One region of the Cronobacter universalis NCTC 9529 genome, then DNA from elsewhere that is predicted to be linked to it. Evidence: predicted binding sites of a transcription regulator. Region 1 holds the regulator's gene; each other region holds the start of a gene.
What was found. The regulator CRP, encoded in region 1, controls carbon source genes, mostly activating them, when cyclic AMP is high. The targets are predictions, from matches to a motif close to ATGTGANNNNNNTCACAT.
Positions count from the first base shown of each region.

Region 2: AFK65_RS17465 (YjcB family protein) is a predicted target of CRP. The motif match lies at 1,531-1,548, and genes of this name have one in related genera.
Region 3: serC (3-phosphoserine/phosphohydroxythreonine transaminase) is a predicted target of CRP. The motif match lies at 1,307-1,324, and genes of this name have one in related genera.

Region 1 covers NZ_CP012257.1:3,910,961-3,914,237, reverse strand. The annotation lists gene AFK65_RS18110 (YccS/YhfK family putative transporter) at 1-790, opposite strand, end outside; gene crp (cAMP-activated global transcriptional regulator CRP) at 853-1,485, opposite strand; gene AFK65_RS18100 (OsmC family protein) at 1,796-2,200, shown strand; gene AFK65_RS18095 (phosphoribulokinase) at 2,248-3,117, opposite strand; gene AFK65_RS18090 (YheU family protein) at 3,166-3,277, opposite strand, start outside.
Region 2 covers NZ_CP012257.1:3,792,150-3,795,426, forward strand. The annotation lists gene AFK65_RS17460 (EAL domain-containing protein) at 1-1,070, opposite strand, end outside; gene AFK65_RS17465 (YjcB family protein) at 1,657-1,935, shown strand; gene AFK65_RS17470 (hypothetical protein) at 1,998-2,342, opposite strand; gene AFK65_RS17475 (GGDEF domain-containing protein) at 2,518-3,277, opposite strand, start outside.
Region 3 covers NZ_CP012257.1:1,532,242-1,535,518, forward strand. The annotation lists gene ycaO (30S ribosomal protein S12 methylthiotransferase accessory factor YcaO) at 1-427, opposite strand, end outside; gene AFK65_RS06975 (DUF421 domain-containing protein) at 569-1,261, shown strand; gene serC (3-phosphoserine/phosphohydroxythreonine transaminase) at 1,424-2,509, shown strand; gene aroA (3-phosphoshikimate 1-carboxyvinyltransferase) at 2,578-3,277, shown strand, end outside.

The DNA of each region.
Region 1 (3,277 bases):
CTTCTTCGGCGTGGCTGCGCTCCACCAGTTTTTGCACTTCGGCGGGCTGATGCAGGGAGACTGAAATGTGCTCCTGGAGATCCAGCGCCACCTGAAACGTGCGCAGCAGGCGCTTGTAGCCGTTCTGTTTGGTCGCCGACAGCATCTGTAGCTGCTGATAGCACTGGCTTATCTGATCCACCACTTTTTGCTGATGCACGAGCAGCGGCGGCAGCGCCTGTTCCGGCTCGGTGTGGCGCGTCAGCAGGCTGTATTTCGCTTCGCAGTAGTCGGCGAGACTTTTATAAATCAGGCTTAACGATTCACGCAGCGGCTGCTCGCGCCACAGCCAGAACCAGAACCCGTTAAACGCGCCATACCAGAGCGTGCCGAGGACATAGAGCAGCATGGGCTCCCAGATGGGCATATTTCCGGCGAGGCTTAGCGTGAAGATGGCCGCGATAAGCGACGCGGGCAGGAGACGCGCATGCAGCGGGCTGATCTCCGCCGTTACGCCGAGCAGCAGCGCCAGCATCAGCAGAATGAGCGGCAGCGGCACAGACTGTAACAGCAGAAGCTGCACCGCCAGGCTGCTCAGCGCGAACAGCGAGGCGCCGATGATCAGTCGTTTAAAAAAGCGTTTGTGCGGGGTATCAAGACCGGCAATGTTGCAGCAGGCGGGGACGAGTGAAAACAGCAACCCTTGTTGAAGATGGCCCAGCATCAACCCGACCGCCACCGGCAGGCTTAAGATCAGCGTTTGCCGTAAAGCGTAATTGATTTCAGGATGATAGATAAGACGACGCCACATAGGGGAGAAGTATAGATACAAAAACGGCGTGTTACCGAAGCGACACGCCGTTTTTTGATTTTTTAGCGGGTACCGTAAACCACGATGGTTTTACCGTGGGCGGAGATCAGGTTCTGATCTTCGAGCATTTTCAGAATGCGGCCAACGGTTTCGCGAGAACAGCCGACGATCTGGCCGATTTCCTGACGCGTGATTTTGATCTGCATCCCGTCAGGATGGGTCATCGCGTCCGGCTGTTTGGCCAGGTTCAGCAGGGTCTGCGCGATACGGCCGGTCACGTCGAGGAAGGCGAGGTTACCCACTTTCTCGGAGGTGACTTGCAGGCGGCGAGCCATCTGCGAGGAGAGACGCATCAGAATATCCGGGTTAACCTGGATCAGCTGACGGAATTTTTTGTAAGAGATTTCAGCCACTTCACAGGCAGTTTTAGCGCGAACCCAGGCGCTGCGTTCCTGACCTTCCTCGAACAAACCCAGTTCGCCGATGAAGTCTCCCTGATTCAGGTACGAGAGGATCATCTCCTTACCCTCTTCATCTTTGATCAGCACTGCCACTGAGCCTTTAACGATGTAATACAGCGTCTCCGCTTTTTCACCCTGGTGAATCAGCGTGCTCTTAGATGGATACTTATGAATGTGGCAATGTGACAAGAACCATTCAAGAGTCGGGTCTGTTTGCGGTTTGCCAAGCACCATGCGCGGTTATCCTCTGTTTTAAACTGGCTCCAAAGACAGGGCGCGTAACCCCTGTCTGGCTTTGCAATCATCATCTTCCCGCTTCCAGGGAAGTTGGCTGTCCGTGGACATCGCAGCCGATAAATTGTCTTCTCCTCTGCACCCATGCGTAACATCAATGTATCGCCGCTGCATCCAGACTGTTTTAGCATAGCTTTTCTCAGGTGTCTCCTGTTGTCTCGTTTCAGCTTGACGCAGGTCGCGCTTCCATTGCCTCCGGGAACGCGCGCGCGTAATCTGTCAGAAAAATGAATAGCCTGGAGCGATTAACATGCATGCACGAGTGAAATGGGTAGAAGGGTTAACCTTCCTTGGCGAGTCCGCTTCGGGGCATCAGATCCTGATGGACGGCAACTCCGGCGACAAAGCGCCGAGCCCGATGGAAATGGTCCTGATAGCCGCAGGCGGCTGTAGCGCGATTGATGTGGTCTCTATCCTGCAAAAAGGCCGTCACGACGTGATCGACTGCGAAGTGAAACTGACGTCAGAGCGCCGCGAAGAGGCCCCGCGTCTGTTCACGCATATCAATCTGCACTTTGTGGTGACGGGTAAAGACCTTAAGGACGCGGCAGTGTCGCGCGCGGTGGATCTGTCGGCGGAGAAGTACTGTTCGGTGGCGCTGATGCTCGGCAAAGGGGTCAACATCACCCATTCGTATGAAGTGATTGAGGCGTAATCTGACGACGGGCGGCCCGGCAGGCGAAGCGCCGCCAGGCCACTCTGTCACGCTATCTGCTTGCCTTCCATCAGCCGCTGCACCAGCGGCAGCATGATAAGCTCCATCGCCAGCCCCATCTTGCCGCCCGGCACCACCAGCGTATTGATATGTGAAATAAACGAGCCCTGTAGCATCGCCAGCAGCCACGGGTAATCGATATTGTCCAGATTGCGGAAGTGAATGACCACGAAACTCTCATCAAGCGACGGAATGCTTTTCGCGGCGAACGGGTTGGAGGTGTCCACCGTCGGCACGCGCTGGAAGTTAATATGGGTGCGTGAGAACTGCGGCGTGATGTAGTTGATGTAATCTTCCATTGAGCGCACCACGGAATCCATCACCGCCTCGCGTGAATGGCCGCGCTCGCTGGTATCGCGGATAAGCTTCTGTATCCACTCCAGGTTGACGATAGGCACCACGCCCACCAGCAGATCGACATGTTTCGCCACGTCGTTTTGCGGCGTCACCACGCCGCCGTGCAGCCCTTCGTAAAACAGCACGTCCGTCGGCTCCGGCAGCGGCTGCCACGGCGTGAAAGTGCCGGGCACCTGGTTCCACGGCACCGCTTCGTCATAGGTGTGCAGATATTTGCGCGACTGCCCTTTGCCGGTCAGGCCATACTCCACAAAGGTTTGCTCCAGCAGGCCGAAATCGTTCGCCTCCGGGCCGAAGTAACTGATATGGCGGCCAAGATCGCGCGCTTTGCGGATGGCCATGTCCATTTCCGGGCGCGTGTAGCGGTGGAAGCTGTCGCCTTCCACTTCGGCGGCACGAAGATTCAGCTGGGCGAAAATTTTACGAAACGCGAGGCTGGTGGTGGTGGTTCCCGCGCCGCTGGAGCCTGTGACGGCGATAACCGGATGTTTGGCAGACATAGCGAGACAACTCCCTGAAGCGGCGGGGCAGGGCTCCGCCTGGCGACATTAACCGCGAAACTGCGAACGCGGCATGATATTGACCGTTTCGTGCAGTTCAGACCACACCAGAACGGCTTCGCCGCTTTGCAACTGACGCCGCACGTCGGCGACCTTTTGC
Region 2 (3,277 bases), 120 kb from region 1:
GAAATATAAATTTGCGGGTGGGTCGCCAGGAAATGGCCCAGATCGTTAAATAACTCTTCTACCACATAATCAGTCACCTGCGCGATCATCCCGGTTTTTTCCGCGAGCGGAATAAACTCCGCCGGGCTCATCACCTGACCGTTATAACCAGGCCAGCGCAGCAGCGCCTCCGCGCCGACGCACATGCCATGCTTAATATCCATAATCGGCTGGTAATGCAGGCACAGCGCCCGCTTCTGCAACGCGCGCTGTAGCTGGCGGCTCGGCGAATTAAAGCGGTTACGCGTACGGGTGCCGAGAAAAACCAGAAAACCGCCCATGACAAGCCCGAGCGGCAGCATAACGGACATCTGACGCCGCCACGCCTGCCAGAACCAGGCATCGCTGGTAGAAACGACGACGGCAATCGGACGCTTGCCGGATTGTACTATCGACCAGAAACGGCCCTCTTTCTGGAAATCGGTATTTCCGGCACGCGTGAAAGACGCAAGCGTTCGCGCGTCGGCCTTTTCGCTTAATGAAAAAAAGCTGTGGGTGGCGGTGTCATAAACGCCATAAATAAGCGTAGTGTCGCTGGATAATATTTCGCTAAAAGAAAGGGGGTTTACGACCGCGACATAATTGCCTTTACGCAAATAAACCATTTTGTGGCCGGAGAAGAACGGTGTATCGCGGTAATAGTAAAAAGCGATATCCGGCGTGCGGGTATAATTGGCGGGTGACAGAATAAAAGGCTGATCGAACAGGGTCGAACATAATAATTCATCTCCCTGCGCGTAAATTAAATCTTCGATATAGATTTGTCCGCGAGAAATATCCAGCATATTTCGTTGATGCGCAGGTGAACATATTTCGCCCTGATATTTTTCGGCTTCGTTACGGGCGGCTTCAACGTGACTTAACACCAGTTCGGTACGGTTGAGCACCAGTTGCGCGAAGGCGTCCAGATGCGCGCGCGTCTCGCTGACCGCCCGGTGATGGGCGACCCAAAGCGCAAGCATCACAGGCAGTAAGACCACCATGATTATGCCTGAGATTCGCAACGCCTGACGTCGTGCCCTGAAATTCATTATGGCCTCATATCCCTGCTTTCTGTGTCACATTTATCGCCTGATGGGACACATCGCAAACAGGTGTTTACGTTGCATCAATCAGCACGCATTGGCAATAGCCATTTCCAGTTATCCGTCCACTATTTCGCGCGAAACATTAAAATTTGCCGTAAGGAAAATAGGGAATGGCTATTTAATTTTTCTTAAGTGAAATATTTGCGTTGATACCCATACTAAAAAGTCATCAGCCACTTCAGAAAGTGTTTTAAGTTAAATTAATCACGGTTGTCGAAAAAATGTACGGGCCGCGTTTTTTTGTGTCGAAATGAAAATTTATGCATCGGGAAAACCCGGCAAGAATTTTTTGAGACGCTTTCTTTTCGCACGTTTTTTATTCCGGACGGTTGCCGGTAAGCGCATTAATTTTGCGTTTTTTTTCGTCAACGCGCGGTCGCCAGACTGGCGAATAAAACAACAAATGTGATACAGTTCACACTTAGTGTGCAAGTTTACATGCTTGCCGTCACGTTAAATTTTAGCGCCGCGCCTGGCCTGCCTCTCCCCGGCCGCTCGCGCGGCAGATCGTTTTTTGAGGACAGGTTTCATGGCTACGCTTACCGCCAGCATGGTACTGATGCGCTGGCAACTTCTGGGTGCGGTTTTAATGTTTCTTGCCAGCACGCTTAATATTCAGTTTCGCAAATCCGACTACCAGGCGCTGGCGGTGATCAGCAGCGGGCTGGGTATCGCCGCTTCCTGCGTATTCGCGACAGGGCTGCTCGGCGTCAGCATCGACTTTCACGCCATCTGGCACAATATGAAAGACGTCATGGTGGAAGTAATGAGCCACACGCCGCCGGAATGGCCGATGGTCGTGACCTGATACCCCTGTCGCCTTTCATTTAAGCCCCTGCATCAGGGGCTTTTTGCTTTCTGCAACGCCGCTTACATACAGCCCGCGCAGCTGGTGCAGCGCCAGTCCGCTTTGTTCACCGCCCGCCAGAAGGCGCGGTAATAGCGCTCCTCCAGCGGAATGCCATTATCGAAAAACCAGTCGGTCAGCCATTCGACGTTCTCGACAATCCACTCATCTTCTTCGAGCCCGTCGGCGAACGTTTCATCCTCAGGATCGATAATCGAGTAGATCCCCCGGGTGTTCATCGCCTTATCCTGCCAGTGTTGCGGCAGCGTCACCGGGCGCGTTTCAAACGTAATGATCCAGTGACCGTGGCAGAGCAGATTGCCGTTACGGCTCCAGGCGGCGGTAAACGGGTTAGGTTCCTGTGACATCGCTTGCATTTCCTGTGTGAAATTCACCTGCGGGCGGCAGCTGGCGCGCACGTCAATAAACGCCGTCGCACAGGAAGGAGTCGCAAAGCATGGCACTTCGCCATCACCGGGAAAATGCTAACTAAGGAGTACCCGGGGGTTACTTTTTACCCATTTCAATTTTTAAATCAGAAAGTTAGTCCGCCATCACCAGCCGGTTCCGCCCCTGCTGCTTACCGGCATACAACATTTTATCAGCGCGATTAAGCGCTTTTTCAAACGCCTCGTCTTTGCCGAGCGCGCTGAGCGCCAGCGTCGCGGTCACTTCACGCGGATTTTTCTCTGTCTGGCCGACCCACTCCTGAATACGCCCCATCAGCCGCTCCGCCACCCGCCTGGCATCCGACAGCGAGGTATCCGGCATCAATACCAGAAACTCCTCCCCGCCCCAGCGCGCCACGATATCGCTCTCGCGCACGTTATCGGTAATGGCGCGAGCGATCCGCTGCAAAATCATATCCCCGTAGCTGTGGCCGCAACTGTCGTTGATCGCTTTGAAATGGTCGATATCCAGCAGCAGCAGCGCCACGTTTGGGTTGCCGGACTCTTTTTCGAGCAGAGCCACCTGATGCATAAAGTGGCGTCGGGTATACAGGTTCGTCAGGCTGTCACGGCTGGCGGTATTAAAAAGATCGAGTTTCATCGTGTGTGTGAATTCGACCGAACGCAGCGTGGTATACATTAGAAAACTAATCGCCATCACCGCATTGGCGATACCGATGCTGTTCAGCACCGACGGGCTTAACCCGGACGCCGTACCGGTATGATGCCGCAGGGCGTAACCTGCCGTGCCCAGCACCGCAATCGCCGCCAGAAACAGCGCGCGCCGCACCGGCACCTGCTGAAAACTGAACGAGACAATCGGGATCAGCGAAAAGACAAACAGATAAAAATTG
Region 3 (3,277 bases), 1.9 Mb from region 1:
CAATCAGCATGCTGGCGGTCAGCTCGTTCTCCGGATCGTAAAACGCGCGCAGGCGGGCATCGAGAATGCCTTCCGGCAGCTCGTCGCTCTGCGGGATCGGGAACCATTTTTCGTTCGGGTAATGCACGAACGGGCCGTTCGCGATCGTATCGCCCAGCCAGAAATCGGCGAAGAAATAGTTGGTGGACAGACGCTCAAAATATTCGCCCAGCGCGGAAGCCAGCGCGGCTTTTTTGGTGGCGCCTTTACCGTTGGTAAAGCACAGCGCGCACTCTTTATCGCGAATATGCACGGACCAGACGTTCGGCACCGGGTTCAGCCAGGAGGCCTCTTCGATATTAAAGCCCAGATCGGTGAGTTTCTGCTGGAAGCGAGCGATGGAGTCTTCCAGAGCGGCATCTTTGCCGGGGATGAAGGTTTGAGTCATGGGATCCACTTTTGTCGTACGCAAAGCGCGCAATGATACGGATTTTAGCCCTTCTGCGCCATCGTCCCGCCCGACGCGGCAAAAATAAATCTTGCGACTATGCTTAATGAAGATAACTCCCTGTTATGGCGTAAGAAAAATATGAAAGCTTTCGATTTGCAACGGATGGCGCTTGACAAGTTTCCGCTGGAATTTCTGGGTGAAGTCGCGCTGCGCAGCCTTTACACCTTTATTCTGGTCTTTCTGTTTCTCAAAATTACCGGGCGACGCGGCGTGCGTCAGATGTCGCTCTTTGAAGTACTGATTATCCTGACGCTCGGCTCCGCGGCGGGGGACGTGGCGTTTTATGACGACGTGCCGCTGCTGCCGGTGCTGGTGGTTTTCGTCACGCTTGGCGTGCTCTACCGACTGGTAATGTGGCTGATGTCCTGCAGCGAAAAGCTGGAGGATCTGCTGGAGGGTAAACCGCGCATCATTATTGAAGATGGCGAACTGGCCTGGGAAAAACTCAACCGCGAGAACATGACGGAGTTTGAGTTCTTTATGGAGCTTCGCACCAAAGGCGTGGAACACCTGGGCCAGGTGCGGCTCGCCATCCTTGAGGCCAACGGTCAGATAAGCGTCTACTACTTTCCCGATAAACTGGTGCGCCCTGGCCTGTCGATTCTGCCGGAGTATTGCAGCGAGCGTTTTGAACACATTCCGGAAACCGGCGATTACGCCTGTATTCGCTGTAGCGAAGTGGTGACGTTTAACGCAGGCGTCAAACCGTCCTGCCCGCGCTGCAAAAACCATATATGGGTGAAGGCAAGCACCGCGACCCGCGTCACCTGACAGCCAATTCCACCGCCAGCGGGCGCTGCGCTGGCGGATTGTGTTGTGTGATTTGGCGCACATTCCCCCCGGCGCCAGGATTAGCCGTTGCAGCCCTGTCAACGGAATGATAAAACCGATAGCCACAGGAAAAACTTATTGCTTTTAGCGTGGTGAGGGGAAATGGCTCAGGTCTACAATTTTAGTTCTGGCCCGGCAATGCTGCCGGCGGATGTGTTACGAGTGGCTCAGGAAGAGTTACGTGACTGGCAGGGGTTAGGCACCTCTGTGATGGAGATAAGCCACCGCAGCAAAGAGTTTATTCAGGTGGCTGAACAGGCGGAACAGGATTTTCGCGATCTGCTGGAGATCCCCTCGAATTATAAAGTTTTATTCTGCCACGGCGGCGGACGCGGGCAGTTCTCCGCGCTTCCGCTGAACCTGCTGGGCGACAAAACCACCGCAGACTACGTCGATGGCGGCTACTGGGCGGCAAGCGCTGTTAAAGAAGCCAAAAAATACCTGACGCCGAATGTGATCGACGCGAAAATCACCGTTGATGGTAAACGCGCCATCAAGCCGATGAGCGAATGGCAGCTCTCGGCGGATGCCGCTTACGTGCACTACTGCCCGAACGAAACCATCGACGGTATCGCGATTAACGATACGCCTGATTTTGGCGACGCCATCGTTACCGCCGATTTCTCCTCCACCATTCTTTCTCACCCGATTGACGTCAGCCGTTATGGCGTCATCTACGCGGGCGCGCAGAAAAACATCGGCCCTGCGGGCCTGACGCTGGTTATCGTGCGCGAGGATCTCCTCGGCAAGGCGCATGTCGCTTGCCCGTCGGTGCTGGACTACAGCGTGCTGAGCGAGAACGACTCTATGTTCAACACGCCGCCGACGTATGCCTGGTATCTGTCGGGCCTGGTCTTCAAATGGCTCAAAACCAAAGGCGGCGTGGCGGCGATGGATAAGATCAACCAGCAAAAAGCGGATCTGCTCTACGGCGTGATTGATAACAGCGATTTCTACCGCAACGATGTGGCGGCCGCTAACCGCTCGCGCATGAACGTGCCGTTCCAGCTTGCCGACAGCAATCTGGATAAGCTGTTCCTTGAAGAAGCTTTTGCCGCCGGCCTGCACGCGCTGAAAGGCCACCGCGTGGTAGGCGGCATGCGCGCCTCTATTTACAACGCGATGCCGCTCGAAGGGGTAAAAGCCCTGACCGACTTTATGGTGGATTTCGAACGCCGCCACGGCTAATCCTTCCGTTACGTTTCGCCCCGCGGCTGGCCGCGGGGTTTTTATTCTGTTTTATTGAGACTTTTTCCATGCAGGAATCCCTGACCTTACAACCCATCGCGCGCGTGGATGGCACCATCAACCTCCCAGGCTCCAAGAGCGTTTCCAACCGGGCGCTGCTGCTGGCGGCGCTGGCGAAAGGCACCACCACGCTCACCAACCTGTTAGACAGCGATGATGTGCGCCACATGCTCAATGCGCTGAAAGCGCTCGGCGTTACTTATTCGCTTTCAGACGATCGCACCCGCTGTGAAATTCAGGGGCAGGGCGGGCCGTTCAATACGCTCGTTGAACTGGAGCTGTTTTTAGGCAACGCGGGCACCGCGATGCGTCCGCTGGCGGCGGCGCTGAGCCTTGGCACCAATAATGTGGTGCTGACCGGCGAGCCGCGCATGAAAGAGCGCCCGATTGGGCATCTGGTGGACGCGCTGCGTCAGGGCGGCGCGGACATCACTTATCTGGAGCAGGAAAACTATCCGCCGCTGCATCTGAAAGGCGGGTTCGCAGGCGGCAACGTGGCCGTTGACGGCAGCGTATCCAGTCAGTTTCTGACCGCGCTGTTAATGGCCGCTCCGCTGGCACCGGGCAACACCGCCATTGATATCAAAGGCGAGCTGGTATCAAAGCCCTATATTGATATTACGCTGCACCTGATGAAAACCTTCGGGGTTGAGGTAGAAAACCAGAACTACCAGCGCTTCGTTATCCAGGGCGGCCAGCAGTATCAGT